2 regions of the Arthrobacter sp. ZBG10 genome follow, and region 1 is predicted to be linked to the other one. Evidence: predicted binding sites of a transcription regulator. Region 1 holds the regulator's gene; the other holds the start of a gene.
What was found. Region 1 encodes HspR, which represses chaperone genes until heat shock. Its sites were predicted from a motif close to AAGTTGAGTCNNNNNGACTCAACTT; they were not measured.
Positions count from the first base shown of each region.

Region 2: clpB (ATP-dependent chaperone ClpB) is a predicted target of HspR. The motif match lies at 11,411-11,435, and genes of this name have one in related genera.

Region 1 covers NZ_LFQH01000053.1:31,163-45,459, forward strand. The annotation lists gene ACU18_RS13505 (chorismate-binding protein) at 1-91, opposite strand, end outside; gene ykgO (type B 50S ribosomal protein L36) at 108-230, opposite strand; gene ACU18_RS13515 (GTP-binding protein) at 286-1,368, opposite strand; gene ACU18_RS13520 (low molecular weight protein-tyrosine-phosphatase) at 1,428-1,961, opposite strand; gene ACU18_RS13525 (LysE family transporter) at 2,102-2,725, opposite strand; gene ACU18_RS13530 (methyltransferase domain-containing protein) at 2,786-3,604, opposite strand; gene ACU18_RS13535 (MarR family winged helix-turn-helix transcriptional regulator) at 3,670-4,215, opposite strand; gene ACU18_RS13540 (MMPL family transporter) at 4,383-6,599, shown strand; gene ACU18_RS13545 (MFS transporter) at 6,699-7,973, opposite strand; gene ACU18_RS13550 (ArsR/SmtB family transcription factor) at 8,076-8,399, shown strand; gene dnaK (molecular chaperone DnaK) at 8,644-10,509, shown strand; gene ACU18_RS13560 (nucleotide exchange factor GrpE) at 10,512-11,180, shown strand; gene ACU18_RS13565 (DnaJ C-terminal domain-containing protein) at 11,386-12,360, shown strand; gene ACU18_RS13570 (heat shock protein transcriptional repressor HspR) at 12,372-12,797, shown strand; gene ACU18_RS13575 (aldehyde dehydrogenase family protein) at 12,849-14,258, opposite strand.
Region 2 covers NZ_LFQH01000064.1:9,382-23,678, forward strand. The annotation lists gene ACU18_RS15435 (glycosyltransferase family 2 protein) at 1-607, shown strand, start outside; gene ACU18_RS15440 (STAS domain-containing protein) at 607-939, shown strand; gene ACU18_RS15445 (ATP-binding protein) at 932-1,357, shown strand; gene ACU18_RS15450 (GAF domain-containing sensor histidine kinase) at 1,421-2,662, opposite strand; gene uraD (2-oxo-4-hydroxy-4-carboxy-5-ureidoimidazoline decarboxylase) at 2,908-3,405, shown strand; gene uraH (hydroxyisourate hydrolase) at 3,402-3,740, shown strand; gene ACU18_RS15465 (hypothetical protein) at 3,837-4,151, shown strand; gene purF (amidophosphoribosyltransferase) at 4,199-5,872, shown strand; gene purM (phosphoribosylformylglycinamidine cyclo-ligase) at 5,869-7,041, shown strand; gene ACU18_RS15480 (DUF3073 domain-containing protein) at 7,533-7,766, opposite strand; gene ACU18_RS15485 (septum formation family protein) at 8,037-8,696, shown strand; gene clpB (ATP-dependent chaperone ClpB) at 8,700-11,381, opposite strand; gene ACU18_RS15495 (S1 family peptidase) at 11,577-12,329, opposite strand; gene ACU18_RS15500 (DUF4031 domain-containing protein) at 12,541-13,410, shown strand; gene ACU18_RS15505 (2-phosphosulfolactate phosphatase) at 13,407-14,246, shown strand.

The sequences.
Region 1 (14,297 bases):
CCCGCAGCCTGGCCGCCAGTTCCACGGCCAGCGTTGTCTTCCCTGCGCCGGAGCGCCCGTCGATGGCGATGATGACGGGGGCTGGGCTCATGGACTGAAGCGTACCGCTAACCCTGGCGGGCTTTCATCCGGGGGTTCTTTTTATTGATCACAAACGTCCTGCCGCGGCGCCGGACAATCTGGGCGCCCGGGATCTTCTTCAAAGCCCGCAGCGAATTCCGTACTTTCATGGTGTTCTCCTTGTTCCATTGGGTGGGTGGCGTTGGGGGCGACGCTGCCGGCGCCTTACGTGGCCGGCGTCAGCCCGAATGGGTCCGGCAGGCGGTGCCCTGCTGCCAGTTCCCTGTCGGTGAGCTCGCAGTCCTTCAGGAGCCGCGAGATTTCGGCGGGGTCCAGGTCCTCGCCTGTCGCGGCGATGAACGAGTCCGGCGCTGTGGCCGGGACGCCCGCAGCCGCTCCGTGGCTGTCCGAGGGCCAGGCGCCGGCGTTTTCCAGCCAGACCCGGGGTCCGATGCCCTGGAGGGTGATCCGGCAGCCCGGCGCCGATGCCACGTTGAACTGGCCCCGGAGGACGCAGCAGCCCGCCGCCAGGGTTCCCAGGGCCAGGCGGAACCTGCCCGGATGCAGTTCCCTGTCCAGGCGGTGGACGACAGTGGTGAACGGGGACGCGGCGCCAGGCCGGGCCCGCCCGGCCTGTGCCGGGGCGGTGCCCGGTTCGCACCGGGCCGCGGACGCCCCGTAGTGGAACCGGCCACGCCTTAGGTCCGCGCCGGCCGCCGCGATGTGTGCGTGCGGCGCCAGCGCCTGGACCAGGTGCAGGCCGCGCTCCTGGCCGGCCGGATGTGCGGGCATGATGTCCGGCTGGGCAGGGAGGATGGTGTCGGCAAAGTCCAGTTCCCCCACCATAAACTCGCCGGGTGTGCGTTCATCTCCCGGCGCGGGGGTGAAGCCCGATTCGAAGAGCGTGTGGGCATCCCAGAGGTGGTCCTCCATGGCATCCGGAGCGCAGGCCAGAATGACGGACCCCACCAGGGCAGGCCGGCCCAGGCCCCGGTTAAGGGCGGCGATTGCAGTCGCTGCCGGCAGGGCCGGGGGCAGCCCGATGATGATGGGCCGTGCGTTGGCGGCAAGCAGTTCCTCCACCGCGGGTACCAGGTCCAGCCGCACGGCGCAGCTGAGGCAACTGTGTTCCAGTATGGTTTCCGTGCGGTCCCGGCGCCCTGCGGCGTCGACGGTCCTGCGGATCACCAGGCCCTCGTCCAGCAGGTCCTGGACCACCACCACGCTGCCGGGATGTGCTGCTGCCGCGGCCTCGCATGCCTGCTGCCGGCAGAGGGCGTCGAGAGAGCTGATGACGAGAATGTCCATGCCCGCAGTTTAGATGAGAATCATTCTCATTTGCAAATACAAGGGGAAGGGGAGTCCCCTCAGTGGTTGCTGAGCTGCGGGTCCCTAGCCACGGCGTTTTTGAGGTGCCTCAGGAGTCCCGGAAGGGCTGTGTGGATCTGATGCCACACCGCATCAAAATCCGCGCGCCCGCCGTACCAGGGGTCCTCGATGCCCTGGTCCAGCAGGTCGTGTCCCGCCATTGCGGGATCGAAGCTCCGGAGCATCCGGATCTTCCGCAACGCATCACCGTCCGGGGCGGCCTCGCTCAGCCAGGCGTAGTGGTCGATGTCCAGCGCCAGGATGAGATCGCGTTCGCGGAACCATGCCTGGTCCCACGCGCGGGCAACGTGCTGGCCTGAGCTGAGTTGGGTATCCGCCAGGCGGCGGGCGGCGCGGGGGTCGATGGGCCGGCCGGCTTCGTAGCCGGTGGTTCCCGCGGAATCCACCTCCACCAGCCCCTCGAGCCCTTCGCGTTCCAACGCTGCGCCCAGCATGATCTGGGCCATGGGCGACCGGCAGATATTGCCAGTGCAGACGGCGATGACGCGGTATGGGCTCGACGGTGAGTTCATTGCTCTAGCATGCGCGCTGGGACGCCAGTTGGCCAGAGGTGCGTTCATAAAGGTTTACGGGCTTGTAAACTCCTGTGAATTTCCGTCATATCCGTCGTTGCGGGCAACGTCGGGCAACGCGGACAGTGCGGGCGCGAAGGTCAGTGGATCAGGGCCAGCAGGATTCCCACGGCAATGAACAGGGTGCCAAAGACCTTGCTCAGCACCAACTGGCCCCGCGGCGTTTGGGTGAACCGCTGGAAAGACCGTGCGGCGGCCGCAAAGAAGAACCACATCACCAGGATGTCGATGACCACCACGGTGGCCGTCAGGACCGCGTACTGCACAAGCAGGGGTTCGTCCGTGCGGATGAACTGGGGCATAAACGCGAGGAAAAAGACGATGGCCTTGGGGTTCAACAGGTTGACCCAGAGGCCGCGGCGGAAAATCGACCACGCCGGCTCGTTGCGCAGCGCGGCCGCCTCCTGCTTTGCAGGGTCCGGCTTGCTGAGGAACTGCCGGATCCCCAGGTACACCAGATATGCGGCACCGGCGTAGCGGATCACGTTGAAGGCGACGGGCGAACTGGAGACCAGGACCCCCACTCCCAGCGCAACAATCGCCACGTGGATCACCAGTGCCAGCTGCTGTCCCAGGATGCCCCAGATTGATCGCACAAAGCCGGCGCTCAGGGAATTGCTCATCGTGTTGATGGCGCCTGCTCCCGGCGTGAAGCTGATCAGGACGCCGGCGCCGGCCAGGGCCAGCCAAAGGGAGAATTGCACCAGACAATACTAGTGCCCCCAGGGCGCCGCTGCTGAGGCGGGTGGGGGCTTGGGGCCGGATCAGGCCCGGGCGATGACCTCGCCGTTGGGGATCAGGAACCAGCCGTCGTCGGTGGAACCCCAGCGGTGCCAGCCGGCGGAGATCCGGGCCAGGTCGGCGGGGTTGGCGAAGTCGTACTCCAGGGCCTGCTCAGCGAAGGCCGAATGCAGGACGCGTTCGCCCCAGACCCGCGCCTGCCACCGGCGCTGCTGCCCGGTGGCGTACAGCCAGTTGCTGCTGGTGGGTGCAACGTCGGTGAACCCGGCGGACTGCGCCCACGAGACCAGGCGCCGGCCGGCATCGGGCTCGGCGCCGTTGCGCCGGGCGATGCGCTGGTACAGCTCCATCCATTCGTCCAGTTCGGGGATGGCGGGGTACCAGCTCATGCCGTGGAAGTCGGCGTCGCGCACAGCGACGATGCCGCCGGGCTTGGCCACGCGGCGCATTTCCCGCAGTGCTTCGACCGGGTCCGTCAGGTGCTGCAGGACCTGGTGCGCGTGGACGACGTCGAACACGCCATCCTCGAACTCGAGGTCGTAGATATTACCGGCCACAAAATCCACGTTCTCCACGCCGCGCTCCACGACCAGGGACTGCGCCTGGCGGATGATGTCCGGCGAGCGGTCCAGCCCCGTCACTGCGCCCGGAGCCACCAGGGCGGCGAAGTCGCAGGTGATGCTGCCCGGCCCGCAGCCCACGTCCAGCAGCGTGGTCCCCGGCGGAAGGTGGGGCAGGACAAACGCCGCGGAATTCTCGGCCGTCCTGGCGGCGTGGGCGCGGACCACCGATTCGTGGTGGCCATGCGAGTAGATATCTTCCTGGGGCTGTTCCGCACTCATAGCCAAACGCTACCCCCAGGGGCAGGGATCCGTGCCGCAAACGTGCCGGTGCAAGGGTCCGCGGCTCAGCCAGGCCGGCGGGCGTCGGCGGAATGCACTTCCCGGGCCGAGATGGTGGCCTCCACCATGGCCGTCATGAACCGGGTCACGGTGTCCAGTTCGGCTGGCGAAAACCCTGCCATGGCGCCGTTCATAAAGCGGGACAGGGGCGCGAAGATGGCCCCGCCGTCCTCGAAGGCCTTGGGGGTCATTTTGAGTTGAACCTGCCGGCGGTCCGCGCTGTGCCGCTCCCGGACCACGTGGCCGGAGTGGTCCAGCCGGTCGATCAGGGCGGTGGTGGCCGGTGAGCTCAGGTGCAGCTCCTTCCGCAACAGCCCGGGCGTGACGGTATTGCCCTTCGCGGTGTGGCGCATGATCACCGCCAGCGCGTTCAGGTCCGTGCGGTGCATGTCCTGGCGTCCGCCGGCAGCATCCACGTACCGGTTGGCTTCAAGGGTGAACTCCTGCAGGAGCCGGATCAGCGGGTGCGGTCCGCCGCCCTGGCCCTGGCCCGAGCCGGAGGCCGGGCCGGGCAGTGGCGCAGGGTCTGCGGAGGGAGTGTTGCCGTCCATGTCCACCATCTCCTTTCCGGTGTCGGATTGCGCCAGCCGTACTGACGGATATTACTTCACCAAGCCGGGAGCCCCGCTCACTTGCAGAAAAGCTTGACTGGCACTTATCTCTATCATGGAGATAGTCTATTCTGGAATCAATAGTACGCCCAAGCCCGGAAGGCATCATGAAAAATCACATCCCAGGAACGGAACGCGTCCCGTTCTGGCTTCGCTGGCTGGTCCCCGTCCTCCTGGTGCTGACGTGGCTCGCGGTGGCCGGCGTCGGCGGGCCCACGTTCGGCCGGCTGGATGAGGTCTCCTCCAATGACCAGGCCTCTTTCCTCCCCGCCAGCGCCGAGGCCACCGCCGCCCAGGAGTGGCAGTCAAAATTCCGGGACTCGGATGAGGTCCCCGGCATCATCGTGATCGAAAACGCAGATCCCATGACCCCGGCCCAGCTGGGTGAAATGGCGGAACTGAAGACCCGGCTGGCTGAGCTCAAGCTGGGCAGCGCCGTCATCGGCCCGATCCCCTCCGAAGACGGCCGGGCGGTGCAGTTTGTGGCACCCATCGATTCCTCCGGTGAGCTCAAGGAGGCAGTGAAGGAGCTCCGGGACACCGTGGCTGAAGCCGCCCCGGACGGCATGCAGACCTACGTCACGGGCCCGGCAGGCCTGGCGGCGGACCTCACCGCCGCCTTCGCCGGAATTGACGGCATCCTCCTGCTGGTGGCCCTGGGCGCCGTGTTTGTGATCCTCCTGATCGTCTACCGGTCCCTGCTGCTGCCCATCGTGGTGCTGCTGACCTCGGTCTTCGCATTGTGCGCCGCCATCCTGCTGGTCTTCGGCATGGCAAAGGCCGGTTGGATCCAGCTGAACGGGCAAAGCCAGGGCATCCTGTCCATCCTGGTCATCGGCGCCGCCACGGACTACGCGCTGCTGTTTGTGGCGCGGTTCCGTGAGGCGCTGACCCACACCACCAACCGGACGGCGGCAGTCCTCAAGGCCTGGAAGGCATCCTTCGAGCCCATCCTCGCCTCCGGCGCCACGGTGATCATTGCCCTGCTGTGCCTGTTGTTCTCGGACCTGAACTCCAACAAGGCGCTGGGTCCCGTGGCCGCAGCCGGCATCCTCTGCTCGCTCTTTGCGGCGCTCACCCTGCTGCCGGCGCTGATGGCGCTGTTTGGCCGGGCCGCCTTCTGGCCCTTCCGCCCCAAGCTGGTCCCCGCAGGAGAGCGCGAGCCGGAGCTTGTGACCGGATTGGAAGGCCAAAAGGGCCTCTGGCGCGCCACAGGCTCCCTGGTTTCCCGGCGGCCACGCATCATCTGGGTAGGTTCGGTGCTCCTGCTGGTGCTGGCCGCAGGTGGCCTGCTGCAGCTCAAGGCCAACGGCGTGCCGCAAACGGACGTTATCCTCACCGCATCCAATGCCGTTGACGGCCAGGACGCGCTGGCTCGGCACTTCGACGCAGGCAGCGGCAGCCCCGCCGTCGTGGTGGCGGACGAAAGCAAGGCCGCGGACGTCCTCGACACCGTAAAATCGGCCGACGGCGTAGGGGAGGCCTATCTGCTGGCTCCCGGCAGTGTGCCCATCACCGGCGCCCCGGGGACTCCCGCGGACCCGGACGTCCGCGACGGCAAGGTGCTGATCAACGCAACGCTGAACTCCGCGGCGGACTCGCTGGAGGCAGAGGAAGCAGTCAAGGAGCTCCGCACCAATGTCAGGGACGTGGACCCGGGTGCGCTGGTGGGTGGTGTCACGGCCACTGCACTGGACACCAACACCACCGCCCAGCGCGACCTGGTGATCATCATCCCCGTGGTCCTGGTGGTGATCCTCTTCATCCTGATGCTGCTGCTGCGATCCGTGGTGGCGCCGGTCCTGCTGGTGCTTTCGGTGGTGCTGTCCTACGCCGCGGCCATGGGCGTTTCGGCGCTTGTTTTCAACAACATCTTCGGGTTCTCCGGAGCCGACGCCACCGTGCCGCTGTTCGGCTTTGTGTTCCTGGTGGCCCTGGGTGTTGACTACAACATCTTCCTGATGAGCCGGGTCCGCGAGGAGTCCCTCAAGCACGGCACCCGTCCGGGAATCCTGCGTGGCCTGGGCGTCACCGGCGGCGTCATCACATCCGCGGGTGTGGTCCTGGCCGCAACGTTTGCGGCTCTGGGTGTCATTCCCATCATGTTCCTGGTGCAGCTTGCCTTCATCGTGGCATTCGGTGTCCTGCTGGACACGGTGCTGGTGCGCTCGCTGCTGGTCCCGGCCCTGGCCTACGACCTTGGCGCAAAGATCTGGTGGCCCAGCAAGCTGGGCCGCGGCCTTCCCGCCGGCCCCGCCCAGCAGGCCCAGCACATTCCGAAGCATTCCGCTGAGGAGGAGCCCGCCGCCGAGGCGGCCCGCTGAGTTCCCGGGCTTCGTTCCAAAAGTTGCTGCCGCCACCGGTCACCGGTGGCGGCAGCGTCGTTTCCCGCGCGAGCCCGGGCTGGCCTGAAGGCGACCCGTTTACCGGCCGGCGTCGGCCCCAACCGTGACGGCGGCCCGGCCGGCTGTTCCGTCGGCGCTGCTGTCCTGCCGGTCCGGATCGCCGGCGCGTGCGCGGCTGATGGCCGCGAACGCCGCCAGGATCGTGACGATCCCGCCGTAGAGGTAGGTGGTGGTGGGCAGTGACAGGACGGGTGCCAGCAGGCCGGCCAGGACGGCGGGAATGCCGAACGCCGTGTAGGCCACCACAAACAGGGACGCGAACGTGCCGGCCCGTTCGTGGTCCTCCACCAGCGGGCTGATGGAACGGATGACGCCCATAAAGGCCGTGCCGAAGCCCGCGCCGGCCACCACAACGGTGGCGAGGAAGATAGGAAACGAGTTCAAGCCCAGGGCAACCATGCTCAGGGCAGTGCCTGCCGCCAAAGCCGTGGTGCCGAAAATGGTGATGGTGCGTGCGGGGAAATGGTGCAGGACGGCCGCTGCGATGGAGCCGGTGCCGGCGAGGGTGGTGATAACAATGCCCTGCCACACGTGTTCCTGGATCCCGAAGGTGGTGTGCACAATCGCGGCGCCCAGCGAGAGGTAGAGTCCGCCGGTGGCCCAGCCGGCGAAGACGGCGGGAGTGCCGCTGACAAAGGCGCCCCGGGCTGCGGCCGGAATGGTGATGTGCGGCCTGAGCGAGGCTGCCCAGCCGGATGTACGCGGCGAGGTCTCCGGGACTGCCCAGACCAGGGCTGCAAACACAACGTAGAGGCCTGACAGCGAAATGAACACCAGGGCACGGGGTTCGGCCAGCAGGTCCAGGAGCAGACCCGATGCGAGGGCGCCCAGGGCGAGGCCGCCCAGAGGCGCCACCGTGTTCCACGCTGCACCGGCGCCGGGTTTGTCCTCCGGCTCCAGGTCGGCAATGGCCGCCGAGAGGGTGGTCAGCAGCACCCCGCTGGCGATGCCCTGCAGCACCCTCGCCACCAGCAGCATGGCCAGCGAATCCGCCAGGAGGAATGCGGTGACACTGGCAGCCAGCAGGATGAAGGCAACACTGATGACCGGGCGCCGGCCCAGGTGGTCCGAGATGGACCCAAACACCAGCAGGGCGGCCAGCAGGGCAACGGCATACACGGCGAAAACGCCTGTGGTGGCAACCGGCAGCAGGTGCAGCTGCTCCTGGAGCGTGGGGTAGAACGGCGAGGGTGCACTGGCGCCCGCCATCATGGCTGCCGTGGCAGCGGCGACCAGGCCGAAGCCCAGCCGCCTGCGTGCCTGGGGACGACCGTTTCCGGGGACGGGACTCACAACCGGCCACCTTCCTGTTTGCCCTCAAAGGAGCGTTGGTTCGAAAAGACTCGAAGTGTCAGCGTACTGGCATCACCGCGAAGGTTCAACTAATATCGAACCGTGGCGACAACGGCGAACCTTCCGCACCCCGACCGGGCAGGCCTCCTGCTGCCGGGAGTGCTGTTTGCCCTGAGCGATCCCGATCGCCTGGACATCGTCCGCCAGCTCCGCTCCGGCCCGCTGGACATGGCCGACTGCTCGCTGAGTAATCCGGACATGCCCAAGTCCACCAAGTCGCATCTGATGAAGGTGCTCCGCGAGGCCGGCGTCATCCGCAACGAGGCCAACGGCCGCGGCCGCCGTTTGACCCTGCGGTCCGAGGACCTGGAGGCCCGCTTTCCCGGCCTCTTGGCCGCCGTCCTGGACGCCCCCGCCGCCGGTTGACCACCAGGGCAGCCCGGCGCAACGTTCTCCGATAGCGAACGGAAGGGCCGCCGTCGTCCGTTCCGGCTGCCTGGAAACTGCGGATTTCCGGACCCCTGCCGGCGTCGAATGGCACCTTCCTCGCCAAGGTTGAGTGCACCTCACTCAACTTTCGATTGACAACTTTCCGTCCATGAGTAAAGTTGAGTGCAGAACGCTCAATGATCGGGCGCCATCCAGTTTCCAAGAAAGAAGGAAGCAACACATGTCACGTGCAGTAGGTATCGACCTCGGAACAACCAACTCCGTCGTCTCCGTTCTCGAAGGTGGCGAGCCCACCGTTATTGCCAACGCCGAGGGTGGCCGCACCACGCCGTCCGTCGTTGCATTCTCCAAGTCCGGCGAAGTCCTGGTCGGCGAGATCGCCAAGCGCCAGGCCGTCAACAACATCGACCGCACCATCGCCTCCGTCAAGCGCCACATGGGCACCGACTGGACCGTTGCCATCGATGACAAGAAGTACACCCCGCAGGAAATCTCCGCGCGTACGCTGATGAAGCTGAAGAACGACGCCGAGTCCTACCTGGGCGAAAAGGTCACCGACGCCGTCATCACCGTCCCGGCCTACTTCAACGACGCCGAGCGCCAGGCCACCAAGGAAGCCGGCGAGATCGCGGGCCTGAACGTCCTGCGCATCGTCAACGAGCCCACCGCAGCAGCCCTGGCGTACGGCCTGGACAAGGGCAAGGAAGACGAACTCATCCTGGTCTTCGACCTCGGCGGCGGAACGTTCGACGTCTCCCTCCTCGAAGTCGGCAAGGACGAAGACAACTTCTCCACCATCCAGGTCCGCTCCACGGCCGGCGACAACCGCCTCGGCGGCGACGACTGGGACCAGCGCGTTGTTGACTACCTGCTGAACCAGCTCAAGGTCAAGGGCATCGACCTGTCCAAGGACAAGATCGCCCTCCAGCGCCTCCGCGAAGCTGCCGAGCAGGCCAAGAAGGAACTCTCCTCCTCCTCCAGCACCAACGTCTCCCTGCAGTACCTTTCGGTCACCGCAGACGGCCCCGTGCACCTGGACGAGCAGCTCACCCGCGCCAAGTTCCAGGACCTCACCAAGGACCTGCTGGAGCGCACCAAGAAGCCGTTCCACGACGTCATCAAGGAAGCCGGCATCAAGCTTTCCGACATCGACCACATCGTCCTGGTGGGCGGCTCCACCCGTATGCCCGCCGTCTCCGAACTGGTCAAGGAACTGGCCGGCGGCAAGGAGCCCAACAAGGGCGTCAACCCGGATGAGGTTGTGGCCGTTGGCGCAGCCCTCCAGGCCGGTGTGCTGAAGGGTGAGCGCAAGGACGTCCTCCTCATCGACGTCACCCCGCTGTCGCTGGGCATCGAAACCAAGGGCGGCGTCATGACGCACCTGATCGAGCGCAACACCGCGATCCCCACCAAGCGGTCCGAGACCTTCACCACGGCCGACGACAACCAGCCGTCCGTGGCCATCCAGGTCTTCCAGGGCGAGCGTGAGTTCACCCGGGACAACAAGCCGCTGGGCACGTTCGAGCTGACCGGCATCGCACCGGCTCCGCGCGGCGTCCCGCAGGTCGAGGTCACCTTCGACATCGACGCCAACGGCATCGTCCACGTGTCTGCCAAGGACAAGGGCACCGGCAAGGAACAGTCCATGACCATCACGGGCGGCTCCAGCCTCTCCAAGGAAGACATTGACCGCATGGTCAAGGACGCCGAGGAGCACGCAGCAGAGGACAAGGCGCGCCGCGAGGCCACCGACACCCGCAACACTGCCGAGCAGCTGGCTTACTCCGTGGACAAGCTGATCGCGGACAACGCCGATAAGCTGCCCGAAGAGGTCAAGACCGAGGTCCAGGCCGACGTCGACGACCTCAAAAAGGCCCTCGAAGGCACCGACGACGCAGCCGTGAAGACTGCCTTCGAGAAGCTGCAGGCTTCCCAGGGCAAGCTCGGCGAGGCCATCTACGCCCAGCCCGGTGCCGCTGATGGCGCCCCCGGCGCTGAAGGCGCTGACGGTGCCGCCGGTGACAAGGCTGCCGACGAGGACATCGTCGACGCCGAGATCATCGACGAAGACGAAGCGAAGAAGTAGCCATGCCGCACCACGGTAACGAGGAAGAGCACAACTCATCCGCGGGACACGAAGGCAAGGGACCCGAGCCGGTCATCCGGGACAACCGCAAGGTTGATCCGGAAACCGGTGAGGCCCGGCACCCCGAAGGTGCACAGGCCGGCGGCGCTGAGCCCGCAGCAGCGGACTCAGAAGGCGACGCCCTGTCCCAGGCCGAGGAGATCCTCAACGGCATTGAAGTGCCGGCAGAGGAATCCGTGGCCCAGGGCGCAGGCACCGCTGAGGCGGCCGAGCTGAAGAACGACCTCCTCCGCCTGCAGGCCGAGTACGTCAACTACCGCAAGCGCGTTGAACGCGACCGCGCCGTGGCAGGGGAAATGGCCGTCATCGGCGTCCTGAACTCCCTGCTTCCGGTCCTGGATGACGTCGACGCCGCCCGCCAGCACGGTGACCTGACCGACGGCCCCTTCGCCGCGATCGCCACCAAGCTGGAGAACGCGCTGAAGACCTACGGCCTGGTCCGCATCGATGAGACAGGCGTGGAGTTCGATCCCACGATCCACGAAGCCCTCATCCAGCAGCCCGGCGAAGACATCGAGGTTGACACCGTCAGCCAGGTGCTCCGTTCAGGCTACAAGTCTGGCGAACGCGTCCTCCGGGCCGCACAGGTCATCGTCGCAGTTCCGGCCTGATCCTCACCTCGGCGCCGGACGGATGAGGGGCCCCGCCCCTTCGCGTGGAGGCAAAGTCCTCACGGACTTTGCCTCCACGCTCCGGCAGGCCCGATGCCACTCCCGGGCCCCTCATCCGTCCGGCGCCTAAGCGGCAATCTCGCCTAAGGTGAGGTGACCGCGTAGAGCGTCGGTACAACTGAGAAGTACGAGAAAGGAAACGCCATTGGCTAGCCAGGATTGGGTGGACAAGGACTTTTACGCGATCCTTGGTATCGCCAAGGACGCTTCCGACGCCGACATCAAGAAGGCGTACCGGAAACTTGCCCGCCAGCACCACCCGGATACTAACTCGGGGGACGCTGCTTCGGAGAAGAAGTTCAAGGACATCTCCGAGGCCTACTCGGTGCTGTCGGATCCGGATGAGCGCCAGCAGTATGACGCCATCCGGGCCATGGGCGGCGGCGCACGCTTCGCCCCCGGCGGGACCGGCGGCGGCAACGGCGGGTTCGAGGACATGTTCGGTGGCCTGTTCACCGGCAACACCGGCCGGCATGCGGGCGGGTTCAACCCGTCATCCGGCGGCATTCCGCCCGAGTTCGCTGACCTTTTTGGTGGCGGCTTCGGCGGCGGCGCAGGTTTCCAGCGCCCGCCTGCCAAGGGCGCGGACCGGACCGCAACCACCAGCATTTCATTCTCCGGCGCCATCCGGGGGACCACCATCGGCCTGCGGGAGCCGAACGGCGAGGTCATCGACGTGCGGGTCCCCGCCGGCATCAAGGACGGCCAAAAGATCCGCGTCCGCGGCAAGGGCCAGCCCGGCGCGGCAGGCAACGGCGACCTTATGGTGGCCGTGTCCGTGAAGCCGCACGACTTCTACACCCGCGACGGCGACAACCTCCGTATCCACGTCCCCGTCACCTTCCCCGAAGCCGCGCTGGGCGCCGACATCGAAGTACCCACTGTTGACGGCGAAAAGGTGCGCGTCCGCGTGCCGGCGGGAACGCCGTCGGGCCGTACCCTGCGGGTCAAGGGCAAAGGTGTGGCAACGGCGAAGGCTGCCGGCGACCTGCTGGTGACCATCGACGTCGCCGTTCCCAAAAACCTGAGCAAGGAAGCCGAGGCCGCCGTCAAGGCGTTTGCCGAAGCCACCGCCGGTGCTGACGTCCGGGAAGGCCTGGCCGCGAAGGCCCGGCTCTAGGAGCGCGTGCCATGGACATCAGCGCTGACCAGCCCATCTTTGTGATCTCCGTGGCGGCCGAGCTGGCGGACATGCACCCCCAAACGCTGCGCCAGTACGACCGGATGGGCATCGTTTCGCCCAGCCGCGCCCCCGGCAAGTCCCGGCGCTATTCGCAGCGGGACATTAACATGCTGCGGGAGGTGCAGCGGCTCTCCCAGGAGGGTGTCTCCCTGGAGGGCATCAAACGTATCCTGGAGCTGGAGAACCAGGTAGCGGCACTGCAGCACCGGGTGACCGAACTGGCAGGGGAGCTGGCCCGCCGGCCGCAGTCCTTCGACTCGCGCATCTTCGCCGCGGGCGCCGCCGGTGACGTGGTCAGCCTGGCCCGCGGGCAGCGGCCCAGGCCGCGGACCCAGGCCATGGTGCTGTGGCGGCCGCGGGCCATCGGCCAGTAGCCCGCCCGGCCCGTAGCCGGCCCGCGGCACGCCGGGGCCGCGGACACCGGCTCAGCCGTTGATGACCTGCGGCACGCCGAGGGCTTTGAGGCCCTCCACCCCGAACTCCAGTCCGTAACCGGACTGCTTCGCGCCGCCGAACGGGATGCGCGGGTCCACGGCGCCGTGCCTGTTGATCCACACCGTGCCGGCCTGGATCCGGGCGGCGACGGCCCGGGCCGCCTGCAGGTCCGGGGACCATACGGAGGCACCGAGGCCCACGTCCAGGGCGTTTGCCTTGGCCACTGCCTCGTCCACGGTGCTGTATTTGATGATCGGAAGTGCGGGGCCGAACTGTTCCTCCGCCACCAGCGGGTTGTTGTTGTCGATGTCCGCCACCAGCGTGGTGGGGTAGAAATAGCCGGGCTGGTCCGCTGCCGGGTCGCCGCCCAGCAGGATCCGCGCCCCTGAGGCCCGGGCATCCTCCACCAGGCCGGCGACGATGGTGTACTGCGCCTTGTTCTGCAGCGGTCCCAGCACGTTCGACTCATCCAGCCCGTTGCCCATCGGCATGGCTTTGGCTACGGCGGTGAGTTCCTCGCAGACGGCGTCGTAAATGTCCTCGTGGACGTACAGCCGCTTCAGCGCGGCGCAGGTCTGGCCGGTGTTGATGAAGGCACCCCAGAAAAGGTCCTGGGCGATGGCCTTGGGGTCGGCGTCCGGCAGCACAATGCCGGCGTCGTTGCCGCCCAGTTCCAGCGTGAGGCGTTTGACGGTGTCCGCCGAGGACCGGATGATGGCTTTTCCGGTGGCGGTGGAGCCGGTGAACATGATCTTGCCGATATCGGGGTGTCCGGCCAGCCGCGCCCCCACCTCGCGGCCGCCGCTGACTACGGTGACCAGGCCCTCGGGCAGTTCCTCGTTGATGACTTTCACCAGCGCCAGGACACTCAGGGGTGTGTATTCGGAGGGCTTGACCACCACGGCATTGCCCATCCGCAGGGCGGGGGCGATCTGCCACACGGTGATCATCATGGGCCAGTTCCAGGGGCCGATGGCGCCCACCACCCCGATGGGCCGGTACTGCAGCTCGGCGCGGGTTTCGCCGTCGTCCAGCAGGGTCTCGGCAGGCAGGGGGGTTCCGGCCGCTGTCCGCAGCCACGCGGCGCAGGCGCCCACCTCGAACCTGGCATTGGGTCCGTTGAGCGGTTTCCCTTGTTCGCGGGACAGCAGCCGGGCCAGTTCCTCTGCGGAACGTTCGACGGCGTCGGCTGCTTTGAGGAGCGCCGCGGACCGGGCGTCGTGGCCCAGGGCAGCCCAGGCCGGCTGTGCTGCGCGGGCTGCGGCCACTGCGGCGTCCAGCTGTTCAACGGTGTGCTCGGGCGCCTCTCCCACGGCAGCCCCCGTGGCCGGGTCATGGATGGTGCGGGTGGGCCCGCGGCCGGGGGCGATGGAAGCAAGCAGCGCATCATAGGTTTCCACGGGGTACTCCACCTCGAGTAGGAAGGGCGCCGGCCGGGT
Region 2 (14,297 bases), on a different contig from region 1:
GCTCCGGGAAAACCCGCTGGTGCAGAAGGGCCTGAAGCTTGGCCAGCGGCTGATGTACTTCGCCACCATGTGGACGTACCTGAGCGGCTACGCGGCAGTCATCTACTTCGCGGCCCCCATCATCTACCTCCTGCTGGGCATCCTGCCGGTCACCAGCCTCAGCTGGGACTTCTTCATCCGCTTTATCCCCTTTATGGTGGTCAACCAGATCCTGTTCGCCGTGGCCGGCCGCGGCATCCCCACCTGGCGGGGCCAGCAGTACAGCCTGGCGCTGTTCCCAACGTGGATCAAGGCCTGCTCGACGGCGGCCCGGAACGTCTGGTTCGGCCGTCCCCTCGGGTTCGCCGTCACCCCCAAGAACCGCCAAAGCGGTGGTCCCAGCTGGAGCCTGATCCAGCCCCAGATTGTGGTGGCGATCCTGCTGGCGGTGGCCGCCGTCGTCGGAATCATCCGCCTTGCCACCGGCCTGGCGGAACCGCTGGGCACACTGGTCAACGTCGCCTGGGTCATTTTCGACCTGGTGGTGATGAGTATCCTGGTCCGCGCCGTGCTCTACAAGGGTTACGAACCGGCCGCAGAACCTGCAGCAACAGAGAGGGAATCCTGATGGAATTTAGCTATGAGGTCAAGGACTCGTATGCGGAAGTGAAGGCGGACGGGCGGCTGAACATGGTTTCTGCCCCCAAGCTGCGCGAGTTCGTCACCGACGTGATCGCCGGCGGGTCCAACCGGATTGTGGTCAACCTCGAAAACACTGCCTTTATGGACTCCTCAGGCCTTGGCGCGCTCATCGGCTGCCTCAAGGCCGCACGGCAGGCCGGCGGCGACCTCCGCATCGCCGCGGTCCAGCCGCAGGTGCGGATGGTCCTGGAGCTCACCAGCATGGACAAGGTCCTCACGGCCTACCCTTCCGCCGAGCAGGCGTTCGGCAATGACTGAGGTCCTCGCCTCCCGCAGCTTCCGCGGGCCCGCCGCCGACGACGCCATCGAGTCCGTCCACAACGACCTGGACAGCCTCTGGCTGGACGTCCCCTTTGTGCACGACGTGGACCAGATGACCTTTACGACGGCGGTCATCGAGTCCGCGTCCAACATCGTCCAGCATGCCGAGCCGGCCGGCCGGGACGCCGTGGAGCTGGGCGTGGACATCACCGTCCAGCCCACCTTCCTGCAGGCCCGTGTGAGCGCCTTCAACGCCAAGCCGCCGTTCGGCCCGATGGAACCGGCCACCCCCGGCGAGGAAGCCGAGTCCGGCCGCGGGCTCGCGCTGATCCAGGCCCTCGTGACCACCGTGACCTTTGAGCGGCAGGACGGCACCAACACCTGGGTACTGTCCAGGACATCGGCACAGACTTAGTCCGCGCCCGGTCCCGGGCTCGCCGGGACCGGGCGCCTGCTGGGCGCCGGGAGCCGGCCGGCCCTAGTTACCCGTTGGGAACAGCACCGATACCGTGGCGCCGCCGCCCGGTGTCCCGCTGATCACCAGGTCCCCGCCGTGGGCCTGGGCGATGCGCTCGCAGGTGGCCAGACCCAGCCCGGTTCCCGCGCCGTCGCCCGGCCGCCGGAGGCGGACCAGCGGCTCCACTGCCCGTTCCCGGTCTTCGGGGCTGATGCCCTTGCCGTTGTCCGCGACGTGCAGGATGACGCCCCGGGCCTTCCTGGTGGCGCTGATGAGCACCTGGAGCTCCCGGCTGCTGCTGCTGTAGTTCAGGGAGTTGGCCAGGAGGTTCTGGACCAGGGTCCGCAGCTGCGCCCTGTCGGCGAACATTTCCGCGTCCTCGCAGGTGATGCCGCTGGCCCCGCCAAGATCCAGGCCCAGGTCCTGGGCGGCTTCGGCGGCCACGGCCAGCAATGACACCCGCTCGCGGTTCAAGGCGCCGTTGGCCCGGGAGTAGTTCAGCACGTCCTCCAGGGTGCCCAGCATCCTGCGGCCGCCGCTGCCGATGTAGTCCAGGTACTCGGCCGCCGGGTGGCCCGCCGGGATATCGGGGTCGTCCTCCGCCAGCTCCACGTAGCCCAGGATGGTGGTGAGCGGGGTCCGCAGGTCGTGGCTGACGCGGCCGGCAAATTCCGCCAGCATGGTGTTGCTGCGCTGCAGCTCCTCGAGGGCATTGTTAAGCTGCAGCGTGCGGTGCTGCAGTTCCAGGAGTTCAACCACCTGCCGGGCCAGCACCTCCAAGAGGTCGATCTGTTCCACGGACGGCGCGTGCATCTGGTCGGAAAAGACGCACAGCGAGCCCAGCACCAGCCCTTCCGACGTCTCCAGCGGGACCGATGCGTAGAAACGCACTTCGGCAATTTCACCTGTCACAAAGGGGTTGCCCGCGAACCTCGGATCCGTGGACGCGTCCTGAACCACCGTGGTTGATCCACTGAGGAAAACGGCCGCGCACATCGAGTCCTCGCGGGAGCAGATCCCGGCGTTAACGCCTGAAGCGGCGATCTGCAGTTGCTGATCGGCGGTGATGATGTTGACGACGCTGTACGGCACCCCGCAAAGCGACGCCGCCAGCCGGACAAGATTGTCCAGCGAAGTCTGCGCCCGGCCGTCCAGGAGGGCCGGAACTTTGGTGCCGCTTTTCGGCAGCAGTCCGTATTCCTGCAGGTCAGAGTCACGCACCGCGTCGTCACCGGTCAGCATCTGCACAGCTGTCCCGTTCATGTTTCAGTTGCTCCCCAAAGTTGTTGCCAACGGGGCAAGGCCCCTTCCGGTGATGATACCCAATGCCCGGACGCCTTGCTGTAGCCTCTTGACACGGCACCGCACCCTGTCCTTCAATATTACGTATGCTGAAATAACAGTTCCATGATGCGGAAGCCTGGCGTGCGCAAGCCGATGGGTGCCGGGAACTCCGGCCTCCGCATAGCCGTCACCATGGATGCCAGCATTCCAAGGAAGCAGCCAGCATGAAGCTTGCCGAATTTAACGCCGCGGATCCCTCCGCCGCCGCCACCACCCTCCGGCCCTGCGTCGACGTCACACGCTGGGTGGACGCCGTGGCCGCGGCCCGCCCCTTCGCGTCCAAGGCCGCCCTCCTCGAGTTCGCCTCCTCGGCGGCCGATCCATTCAGCGCCGCCGAGGTCGAAGCTGCCCTCGCCCACCACCCGCGGATCGGGGAACGCCCGACTGCGGCCGGAACCGAAGCGGCCATGTCCCGGTCCGAACAGGCCGGGGTGGACCCTGCCGACGCCGACGCCGCGACAGCCCTCGCCCACGGCAACAGGGAGTACGAGGAGAAGTTCGGCCGGGTCTTCCTGATCCGCGCGGCCGGACGCACCGCCCCGGAGATCCTTGATTCCCTGAACCGCCGGCTTAGCAACTCCCCCACCGAGGAAGACACCATTGTGGCGCAGCAGCTGCGCGAGATTGCCGTACTTCGGCTCGAAGGACTGATCAGCGAATGAGCGTCTCCCACGTCACCACCCACATCCTGGACACCGGCGCCGGCCGCCCCGCGGCGGGAGTCGCCGTCGTGCTCTATGCAAAGGACGCCGGAAGCTGGCAGGAGCTGGCCCGCTCCACCACCGACGCCGACGGCAGGGCCAAGGACCTGGGACCCGGGCAGCTCGAACCCGGGCACTACCGGCTCAACTTTGCCACCGGCTCCTATTACGCCGGGCTGGCGACGGCAACGTTCTTCCCCGAGGTGGACCTGGTTTTTGAAGTCTCCGGGCCCGAGCACTACCACGTGCCGCTCCTCCTGAGCCCCTTCGCGTACTCCACGTACCGCGGCAGCTGATACCCGCCCGTTGCGCTATCACTTATGGTCGCCATCCGTCGGTTTTAGGAGCCATAAGTGATAGGGCAACGGGGGAGCGAATGTAGGCTTGATGGCATGTCTTTGAACCAACCCCCGGCCGAGCGGCGGGAAGTAACCGTCCGCCGTGCACCCAAGTATGTGCCGTTCCTGATCCTGGGGGCACTGGTGGGCGCCGGCGCCGCCGCGGTGGTGGCGTACGGCCTGCCCGGTGACCAGAGCTTCGATCCGGGCGCCGTGTTTGGCTTCTTTATGGTGATGTTCGGCGCCGGCGGCGCAATCCTGGGCGCCGTGCTGGCCCTGGTCCTGGACCGCCGCAGCGTGAAGCGGCAGCAGCGCGCAACGGTGGAGGCCGTGCCGGATTCCGAGCCGGACACCGATCCGCAGTCATAAACGGGCCACCGGAAATCTCCTACCCCATCTCATGAGATAATCGACCAGTGGCACGCGGCGATGGAAAACTTTCCCATGATCTTCTCCCTGGCGAAAAAGGCCCGCAGGACGCTTGTGGCGTCTTCGGAGTCTGGGCACCAGGTGAAGAAGTAGCAAAACTCACCTACTACGGGCTGTATGCGTTGCAGCACCGCGGACAGGAGTCCGCCGGCATCGCTACCAGCGACGGCAAACGCATCAACGTCTACAAGGACATGGGCCTGGTATCCCAGGTCTTCGACGAGACGACGTTGAATACCCTGACAGGGCACCTGGCCGTCGGCCACTGCCGTTATTCCACTACGGGCGCCAGCCACTGGGCCAACGCCCAGCCCACCCTTGGCGCCACCGCCACGGGCACCGTGGCACTGGCCCACAACGGCAACCTGACCAACACGGCCGAGCTCAACGCCATGATCAGTGAGCGCAATGGCGGCCAGCTCAGCGGCGAGATGAAGCAGGGCAACACCTCGGACACCGCCCTGGTCACCGCGCTGCTTGAAGGCGAAGCCGGAAAGACCCTTGAGCAGACGGCAATCGAGCTGCTGCCCAAGATCAAGGGCGGCTTCTGCTTTGTGTTTATGGACGAAGGCACCCTCTACGCAGCCCGCGACACCTACGGCATCCGCCCGCTGGTCCTGGGCCGGCTGGAGCGCGGCTGGGTGGTGGCCTCCGAACAGTCGGCCCTGGCCACCGTGGGCGCCAGCTTCATCCGCGAGATCGAGCCGGGCGAATTCATCGCCATCGACGAGGAAGGCGTGCGGTCCCAGCGCTTTGCGGAGCCGACGCCGGCCGGTTGCGTTTTCGAATACGTCTACCTTGCCCGTCCGGACGCCGCCATCGCGGGCCGTTCCGTCTATGAGTCCCGGGTGGAGATGGGCCGCCAGCTGGCCCGCGAAAACACCCAGGAGGCCGACATTGTGATCCCGGTCCCCGAATCCGGGACCCCCGCCGCGGTGGGCTACGCCGAGGAATCCGGCATCCCCTTCGCGCACGGTTTCGTCAAGAACTCCTATGTGGGGCGGACCTTCATCCAGCCGTCGCAGACGCTGCGGCAGCTGGGCATCCGGCTCAAGCTCAATGCCCTGGAATCCGTGATCCGCGGCAAGCGTGTGGTGGTGGTGGACGACTCGATCGTCCGCGGCAACACCCAGCGGGCCATCGTCAGGATGCTCCGCGAAGCCGGCGCCGCCTCCGTGCACGTAAAGATCTCCTCCCCGCCCGTCCAGTGGCCCTGCTTCTACGGCATCGACTTCGCCTCCCGCGCGGAGCTGATCGCCAACGGCGCCACCATCGACGAGATTTCCCAGGCCATTGGCGCCGATTCGCTGGCCTACATCTCCGAGGACGGCATGATCGGAGCCACCCGCCAGCCGCGGGAACGCCTCTGCACCGCCTGCTTCACCGGCAAGTACCCCATCGAGCTGCCTGGTTCGGACAAACTGGGCAAGAACCTGCTGGAACGGACGGACCTGGGTGGCCTCGCGCCGTCGTCGTCCGCCCTTCCCGGCGAGACTGCAGCCCTGGCCGTCGATTCCCACAACGACCCCGCCGAAAAGGCAGGCGCCACCGGCTGCGATCCCGGCCCGGACGCCGAATTTGAGAACCTGCTGACCGAAGCCGACATGGTGCCTGACGTACACGCCAGCGCCGCCGGCGCCGACAAGAAAGAGTCCGTATGACTTCCGCCAACACCGCCGCCGGGCCCGCTTCCGAGAAGCAGGGACAGATCACCTACGCCTCCGCAGGTGTGGACGTTGAAGCCGGCGACCGCGCCGTCGAGCTTATGAAGGGTGCCATCAAGGCCACCCACAACTCCTCGGTGATCGGCGGGGTGGGCGGCTTCGCCGGCCTCTACGACGTCTCGAAGCTGCTGACTTACAAAAAACCGCTGCTGGCCACGTCCACGGACGGTGTCGGCACCAAGGTGGCCATCGCCCAGGCCATGGACATCCACGACACCATCGGGTTCGACCTGGTGGGCATGGTGGTGGACGACATCGTGGTGGTGGGCGCCGAACCGCTGTTTATGACCGATTACATCGCCTGCGGCAAGGTGGTGCCGGAACGCATCGCCGACATCGTCCGGGGCATCGCTGCTGCCTGCTCCGTGGCGGGCACCGCACTGGTGGGCGGCGAGACCGCCGAGCACCCGGGCCTGCTGGGTGAGCACGAATACGACGTCGCAGGTGCTGCCACCGGCGTGATCGAGGCCGACCAGCTGCTGGGCCCGGACCGGGTCCGCGCCGGCGACGTGGTGATCGGCATGGCGTCCTCCGGCCTGCACTCCAACGGCTACTCCCTGGTCCGCCGTGTCATCAACCACGCCGGCTGGGCCCTGGACCGCCAGGTTTCCGAGCTGGGCCGCACGCTGGGCGAGGAACTACTGGAGCCCACCCGCGTCTACGCAGCGGACTGCCTTGACCTGGCCCGCACCTTCCCGGTCAGCGCCTCCGCCGGCGGCGGCGCAGCTGTCCACGGCTTCAGCCACGTAACCGGCGGTGGCCTCGCCGCAAACCTGGCACGGGTCCTGCCGCAGGGCCTGGTGGCCACGGTGGACCGCGCCACGTGGGAACTTCCCGCCATCTTCAAGCTGGTCTCCGAGCTGGGCAACGTCCCGCTGGCGGACCTCGAGCGTACCCTGAACCTCGGTGTGGGCATGGTGGCCATCGTCTCACCGCAGGCCGCTGACGCCGCTGTTGCCCGCCTCAACGACCGTGGCCTGCCGGCCTGGGTCATGGGCACCGTTGCGGCCGACTCCGACTCTGTCGACAAAGCCGGCCCGGATTACGTCCAGGGCGCCAAGGGCGTGGACGGCGGCGCCGTCCGCCTGGTCAACGCCTACGCCTGACCCCGCCTGGCCGGTACCTTCCGGTTGCGCTGCGGCAGCCCTGCGAAGCTTTAGCAGGGCTGCTGCGGCGCAACTGCGGCCGGGCGCCTTGTCCGGATTCCGGAGCCGCCCGGGCAGGCACAAAAAACCCGCCACCCGAGCCGGCTCTCTTACTGCGCAACTGCGGCCTGGAGCCTTGTCCGGATTCCGGAGCCGCCCGGGCAGGCACAAAAAACCCGCCACCCGAGCCGGCTCTGTTACTGCGCAACTGCGGCCTGGAGCCTTGTCCGGATTCCGGAGCCGCCCGGGCAGGCACAAAAAACCCGCCACCCGCACCGTTGATACGGTGCCGGCGGCGGGCAGCTGACTGCATCCGGAACGGGGAATCCTTCTGGATCCGGGTGCCGGAAAAGAAGCGCCGCACCCGCTGTGGTCACACGCGGGGCGTGCGGGAACAGCTGTGCGGCGGCGTCACAGCGCTGCGGCCCGAAGGCCGGAGCGGCAAGCGACAACTAGCCGATGCGGCGGGTGTGTACCCCGTCGTCGTCTTCTTCCAAATCATCCGCGTACTTGTCCACGTAGGCCGAATAGTCCGGTTCAACCGGTTCGTTGGCGAAACGGCTCGGCGCACGGACTTCAGAGCTCTTAAGCTCACGCTGGAGAGCTGTGTAGTCAGTGTTCGGGGAATAGTACTTAATGTCCCGAGCCTGTTTGGTAGCTTTTGCCTTTTGACGGCCGCGCCCCATGGCGTGACCCCCTTTTGTACTCGGACCGGAGGTGGTCACCATTGGCGTTAGTGAGGCCCCGGAATGTTTGGTCAATTTGTCGTACCCCTAGATTACATGCTTTAAGCTGCCACTGCTTGCCAGCCGCGGCCTCCGCAGCCGGATCGCAGCAGCCCCTCCTTGCCGATCCCCCGGGTTTCCCGCTTTTTTCTTCGGTAGAGTCTTAAGAACAGCTGCCGGGACGGCCCGCACCGGATCCCGCAGTGCGGAAAACGCAGGAAGGTGCACCCCGTGAACCACCAGGATGTCCCACCCAGGCCTTCCACCCCGCCCGCCTCCGGCACGCCCTCGGCAGGCGGCGGCAGCAGCCCCGTCGGGGGCCCCAACCTGGCGCCCGCGGCTGACGCACCACGGCTGCCGAACCGGGCACTCAACCGGACAACCCTGTGGAAGGTGTTCTTCGCCGTCGTCCTCCTGCTTGTGGTGGGCGGGCTGGTATGGCTGGCGCTGTGGCTGAACTCCGGCCGGGATTCGAACGGGTCAACCAAGGACGGCGCCCTGGAAACGGCGGTTACGCCGGCCCCCACCGCATTGGAGTCCCCGAAAGAAGGCGTGGAGCCTGCCGGGTACGCGCTGGGCGACTGTTTCCGCGACTTCGATCCCGAGGCCCTGACGGCCACTGTTGTGCCGTGCACCACCGGCCACTCGGCGCAGCTGGTGTCGCTGTACCGCTACCCCGGCGACGGCACCTACCCCGGCTCGGACGCGCTCAAAGCCCAGGCGCAGGAGGCGTGCCAGGCCGCCAGGTTGTCCCCGGCGGCCGACGGCTACACGCTGGAGTTCCAGCGCAGCTACCCCAGCAGCACCAGCTGGGCATCCGGTGACCGCCGGGTGGACTGCTACGTCACGGCGGCCACCGGCAATGTCATCAATGCCAGCGTGCTGCCGTAGCCCTCAGTCCTTCCGCCGCACGGAAAGCCCGGCCCCTTCGAAGCGGCCGGCGCGGACCTGCTCCACAATTCCTTCACCCTGGTCACTGAGCGCAGCCAGGGTCCCGTCAGTGAGCTCGTCGACGTCGGCGGCGGTATCCACCAGCACCGTGTCACCATCGCTGATGTCGCCGGAGAGGATGGCCTTGGCCAGCCGGTCGCCGATCTCGCGCTGCACCAGCCGGCGGAGCGGGCGGGCGCCGTAGGCCGGGTCGAAGCCGGAGAGCGCCAGCCAGGACCTGGCGGCCTCGGTGACCTCCAGGGTGAGGCGGCGGTCCTGCAGCCGCCGGCCCATTTCCGCCACCTGCAGCTCCACAATCCGGGCCAGCTCCTCGACGTTCAGTGGGTCAAACAGCACCACTTCATCCAGCCGGTTCAGGAATTCGGGTTTGAAGGCGGCGTTTACGGTGGCCATCACGGCCTTCCGCTTGGCGTCCTGGTCCAGGGCCTGGTCCACCAGGAACTGGCTGCCGAGGTTCGAGGTCAGCACCAGGATGACGTTGCGGAAGTCCACGGTGCGGCCCTGCCCGTCGGTGAGGCGGCCGTCGTCCAGCACCTGCAGGAGGATATCGAAGACCTCGGGGTGGGCTTTTTCCACCTCATCAAGCAGCACCACTGAATACGGCCGGCGCCGGACGGCCTCGGTCAGCTGGCCGCCCTCCTCGTATCCCACGTATCCCGGCGGGGCGCCAACCAGCCTCGACACGGAGTGCTTCTCGCTGTACTCGGACATATCGATGCGCACCATGGCGCGTTCGTCGTCGAACAGGAAGTCCGCCAGGGCTTTGGCCAGCTCCGTTTTCCCCACGCCGGTTGGCCCCAGGAACAGGAACGATCCCGTGGGGCGGTTGGGGTCGCTGACGCCCGCCCGGGCCCGCCGGACAGCGTCCGAAACCGCAGTGACGGCCTGCTGCTGCCCGATCAGGCGGTGCCCCAGCTCGTCCTCCATGTGGAGCAGCTTCTGGCTTTCGCCCTGCAGCATCCGGCCTGCCGGGATGCCGGTCCAGGCCGAGATGACTTCGGCGATGTCGTCCGCGGTAACCTGCTCCGCCACCATCTGGGCTGACTTGTCCGTCACTGCGGCCTCGGCTTCGGCGGCTGCCTTCAGTTCGTGCTCCAGGGCGGGGATTTCGCCGTATTCGATCCGGGATGCGGTCTCCCAGTCGCTTTCGCGTTTGGCCTTCTCGCCGGCTATCCGCAGCCCATCGAGTTTGGCTTTGAGGTCTCCCACCCGGTTCAGGCCCGCCTTCTCGGCATCCCAGCGGGCGTTCAAGCCGTCCAGTTCCTCGGTTTTGTCGGCTTTGTCAGCCCGCAACGCGGCCAGGCGTTCCACCGAGGCCTGGTCGGTCTCCTTGGCAAGGGCCAGTTCCTCCATGGTCAGCCGGTCCACGGCGCGGCGCAGCTGGTCGATTTCCACCGGTGCTGAGTCAATTTCCATGCGCAGCCGGGACGCGGCCTCGTCCACAAGGTCAATGGCCTTGTCCGGCAGCTGGCGGCCGGAAATGTAGCGGTTGGACAGGCCGGCGGCGGCCACCAGCGCGGAGTCGGCGATGGTCACCTTGTGGTGGGCCTCATAGCGGGCCTTCAGGCCACGAAGGATGCCAATGGTGTCCTCCACACTGGGCTCGCCCACGTACACCTGCTGGAAGCGGCGTTCCAAGGCCGGGTCCTTTTCGATGTTCTCGCGGTACTCATCCAGGGTGGTCGCACCGATCAGCCGCAGTTCGCCCCGGGCCAGCATCGGCTTGAGCATGTTGCCGGCATCCATTGACGACTCACCGGTGGCACCCGCCCCCACCACCGTATGGATTTCATCGATGAACGTGACAATCTGGCCGTCAGAGTTCCGGATCTCCTCCAGGACGGCTTTCAGCCGCTCCTCGAACTCGCCGCGGTACTTGGCGCCGGCCACCATGGATGCAAGGTCCAGGGAGATCAGGGTCTTGCCGCGCAGGCTTTCCGGCACGTCGTTGGCCACCATACGCTGCGCCAGGCCCTCCACCACGGCGGTCTTGCCCACGCCCGGCTCGCCAATAATGACCGGGTTGTTTTTGGTCCGGCGGCTCAGGACCTGGACGATCCGGCGGATTTCGGTGTCCCGCCCGATCACCGGGTCCAGTTTGCCTGCCCGTGCCATTGCGGTGAGGTCGGTGCCGAATTTTTCGAGCGACTGGAACGTGTTCTCCGGATCCGGGCTGGTGACCTTCCGGTCGCCGCGGACTCCCGGCACTGCGGCGCGCAGCGCTTCATGGGAGGCGCCGGCGTCGCGCAGGATCCGTCCGACGGAGTCGCTGCCGGCCGCAAGTCCCAACAGCAGCACCTCGGTGGAGACGTAGGTATCGCCCAGGCTTTCGGCCTCGGTGTTGGCGTTCTGGATTGCCTGCAGCGCCGGCCGGGAGAGCTGCGCCTGCTGGGTGGAGCCGCCGGATGCTGCGGGCAGGGCCTTGATGGCGCTGCTGGCCTGCACACTGACGGCATCAGGATCGGCGCCGGCTGCCTTCAGCAGCGCCACAGCCACGCTGTCGCGCTGGTCCATCAGCGCCTTGAGCAGGTGGGCGGGCTCCACCTGGGGGTTTCCGGCGGTGGAGGCGTTCATGGCGGCGGCCGAGAGGGCCTCCTGGCTCTTGGTGGTGAATTTGACGTCCAACGAGGGCTCCTTTCAGGGGCGGAAATTCTAAGTTGAGTCTACAACGCTCAACTTTGTGAAAGGAACCTTTTGGGCCGATCCGGACGGCAGCAACGTCTGCCCTCAGCGAACATGCGCCGCCAGCGTGGCTGGCGGCGACAAAATGGCGGCCGGCTCCTTGGGGGGGCCGGCCGCCGATGGTTCTGTTCCGGAGCCTTACGAGCCAGCCACCCCGGAGACGCTGGTGATCCAGCTGAGGTTGCGGGCCACCGAGGCGTGGTCGTTGTAGTAGCGGGTAAACGTTGACGGGTTGGGTGTGGGCAGAATGCTCGATGTCGACAACACACCCACCAGCTTGCCGTTCACCACCAGGGGCCCGCCGGAGTCGCCGCCCAGCGTGTGGCCGGATTGCGACTGGGTGCGCACCGAGACGCCCCCATACGTGTCGCTGCCCTGGCCCGCCACGGTGACGTTCGCGGTTTTGAAGGTGTAGGACATGGTTCCGGCGCCTTCGGTCTGGTCGCCCCAGCCATAGACCTTGGCGGCAGCACCGGTGGCGGGGACGCTGCCGGACAGGCCCACATAGGAGCCGTAATGCGGGGTGGAGAGCTTAAGGAGCAGGACATCCCCCGTGCTGGAGGCATAACGGCCGGCAACCGTCTTCACCGTGCCGCCGGTCTCCAGATACGTGGTGCCCAGCCGCACCGACTGCAGCGACGGGGAATCGCAGTGCTTGGCGGTGATGACCCAGTTCGCCGAGATCTGGCTGCCTGTGCAACCCACATTGGTCCCCGTGGCGTCGAAGGAAATCTGCGCCGCGTAGGGTGCCGCCGAAATCGTCGTGGTGGCACCGCCCGCGATGTCCGGGCTGGCACTGTCTCCGCCGGCGGCCGGAGCAGCATGGGCCGGCAGCGGCCCCATCAGTGCGGCGGCAGCGGCGGCGGTGGCAAGAATCCTGGCGAGTTTCAAAGCGGTGGCTCCTTCGCGGATGCCTGGCGCAGCCGTCGTCGGGACGCCAGGTCGGTTCGGTGTAGGCGGGCGGGAAGAGGTAGTGACTGTCCGCCCCTCCGGAGACTACCGGTCTTTATCATTCTTGTCACGGGCTATGACAAACTTGTAATACGCAGCCGGGAGCGCGCTGGCAGGCTGGGCGCCGGAGCCGGCCTACTAGACTTCCGTCATGGCCATCTACATCGACCCGCCGCTTTGGCCTGCGCACGGGACGCACTTCTCCCATCTGGTTTCGGATGGGTCGCTGGCGGAACTGCACGCCTTTGCCGCCGCGGCCGGTATTCCCGAAAGGGCATTCGACGGCGACCACTACGACGTGGCGGAGCGCCGCTTCGATGACCTGGTGGCGGCGGGCGCCTTGCCCGTCGAAGCCAGGGTCCTGGTCCGCAAACTCATTGCCAGCGGCCTGCGCATTCCCGCCCGGCAGCGGAACAAGTCCCTGAAGGTCCCGCTTCAGGACCGCTGGGAGGCCGTTATGCCCGGCCACGACGCCCTCTTCCTGGACCTGCTGGACCGGTGGAGTGAACCGCACCGGCACTATCACGGCCGCACCCATCTGCTGTCCATCCTCGAAGCCCTGGACCTCCTTAACGAACCGGCTGCTGTTCCCAGGACAGTCCTTTTGGCCGCATGGTTCCACGACGCCGTCTACCAGGGAATCCCCGGGCAGGACGAAGAGGAGTCGGCGCGGCTGGCCCTGGACCGGCTCCGCGGCACCGGGCTGCCGGCGGCCGAGGTCGAGGAGGTGGCCCGGTTGGTCCTGCTGACCAGCCACCACCGCCCCGAAGCCGGAGACACCGACGGGGCGCTGCTCTGTGATGCCGATCTTTCCGTCCTTGGCGGCGACCCGGCGGAATACGCCCGGTACCTTGCCGCCGTCCGGCTCGATTACGCGCACGTGCCTGACGCTGATTTCGCCGCCGGCCGGGCCGCCGTCGTCCGCCGGCTCCTGGACCTTGAGCCCTTGTTCCACGGACACCGCGCAAGGGACCTTTGGTTGGGCGCCGCGCACCGGAACCTGCACGGAGAACTGGCATGAACGCACCGGGAACGAACCCCCGCCACGTGCATACCGCAAGTGCGGCGCACCGCCAACTGCCTTTCACGGTCAGGCTGGAGTGGGGTCACGACGGCGCCGCGACGGTTGCGCCCGGCACCGACCTCGCCGTGGTGGTGGATGTCCTCTCCTTCACCACGTGCGTCAGTGTGGCCCTGGACCGCGGCGCGGAGGTTGTTCCGTACCGCTGGCGGGATACGGGCGCCGAGGATTTCGCTGCCCACCATAATGCGCTGCTGGCCGGACCGCGTGACGGCGGCGGGCTGAGCCTGTCCCCCGCCAGCCTGCGGACCGCGCAGTCCCTGGGCCGGGTGGTACTGCCATCCCCCAACGGCTCCGAACTGTGCCACCAGCTGGCAGGCGAAGTGCCCCTGGTTGCCGCTGTTTGCTTGCGGAACGCCGCCGCCACTGCGGACTGGGTGGCAGCCAACCTGCCGGCAGACGCTGTGATCGCCGTGATTGCGGCCGGTGAACGCTGGCCCGATGGCAGCCTGCGCCCTGCCGTGGAGGATGCGATCGGCGCCGGCGCGTTCCTCACCGCCCTGGCTGCGCAGTGGCCCGCCAGGATTGCTGCGGACAATTCCCGGGGCGGACCCGAGGACGGCGACTTTGACTGGCACGGGTATTCGCCGGAAGCGGTTGCTGCGGCGGCGGTCTTCGGAGCGGCCGAACCAAGCCTCCGGGAGATGCTGCACGGCTGTTCCAGCGGCCGTGAACTGGTGGGGGCGGGCTTTGCGGAGGATGTGGATATCGCCGCCGAACTGGACGGCAGCGACTCGGTGGCCATCCTGTCGGACGGGATTTTCCGGCGGCCCTGACCGGTTCCCTCGGGTTGCCTCGGCGTCGTGGTCCTTTACGGCCGGCGCCGG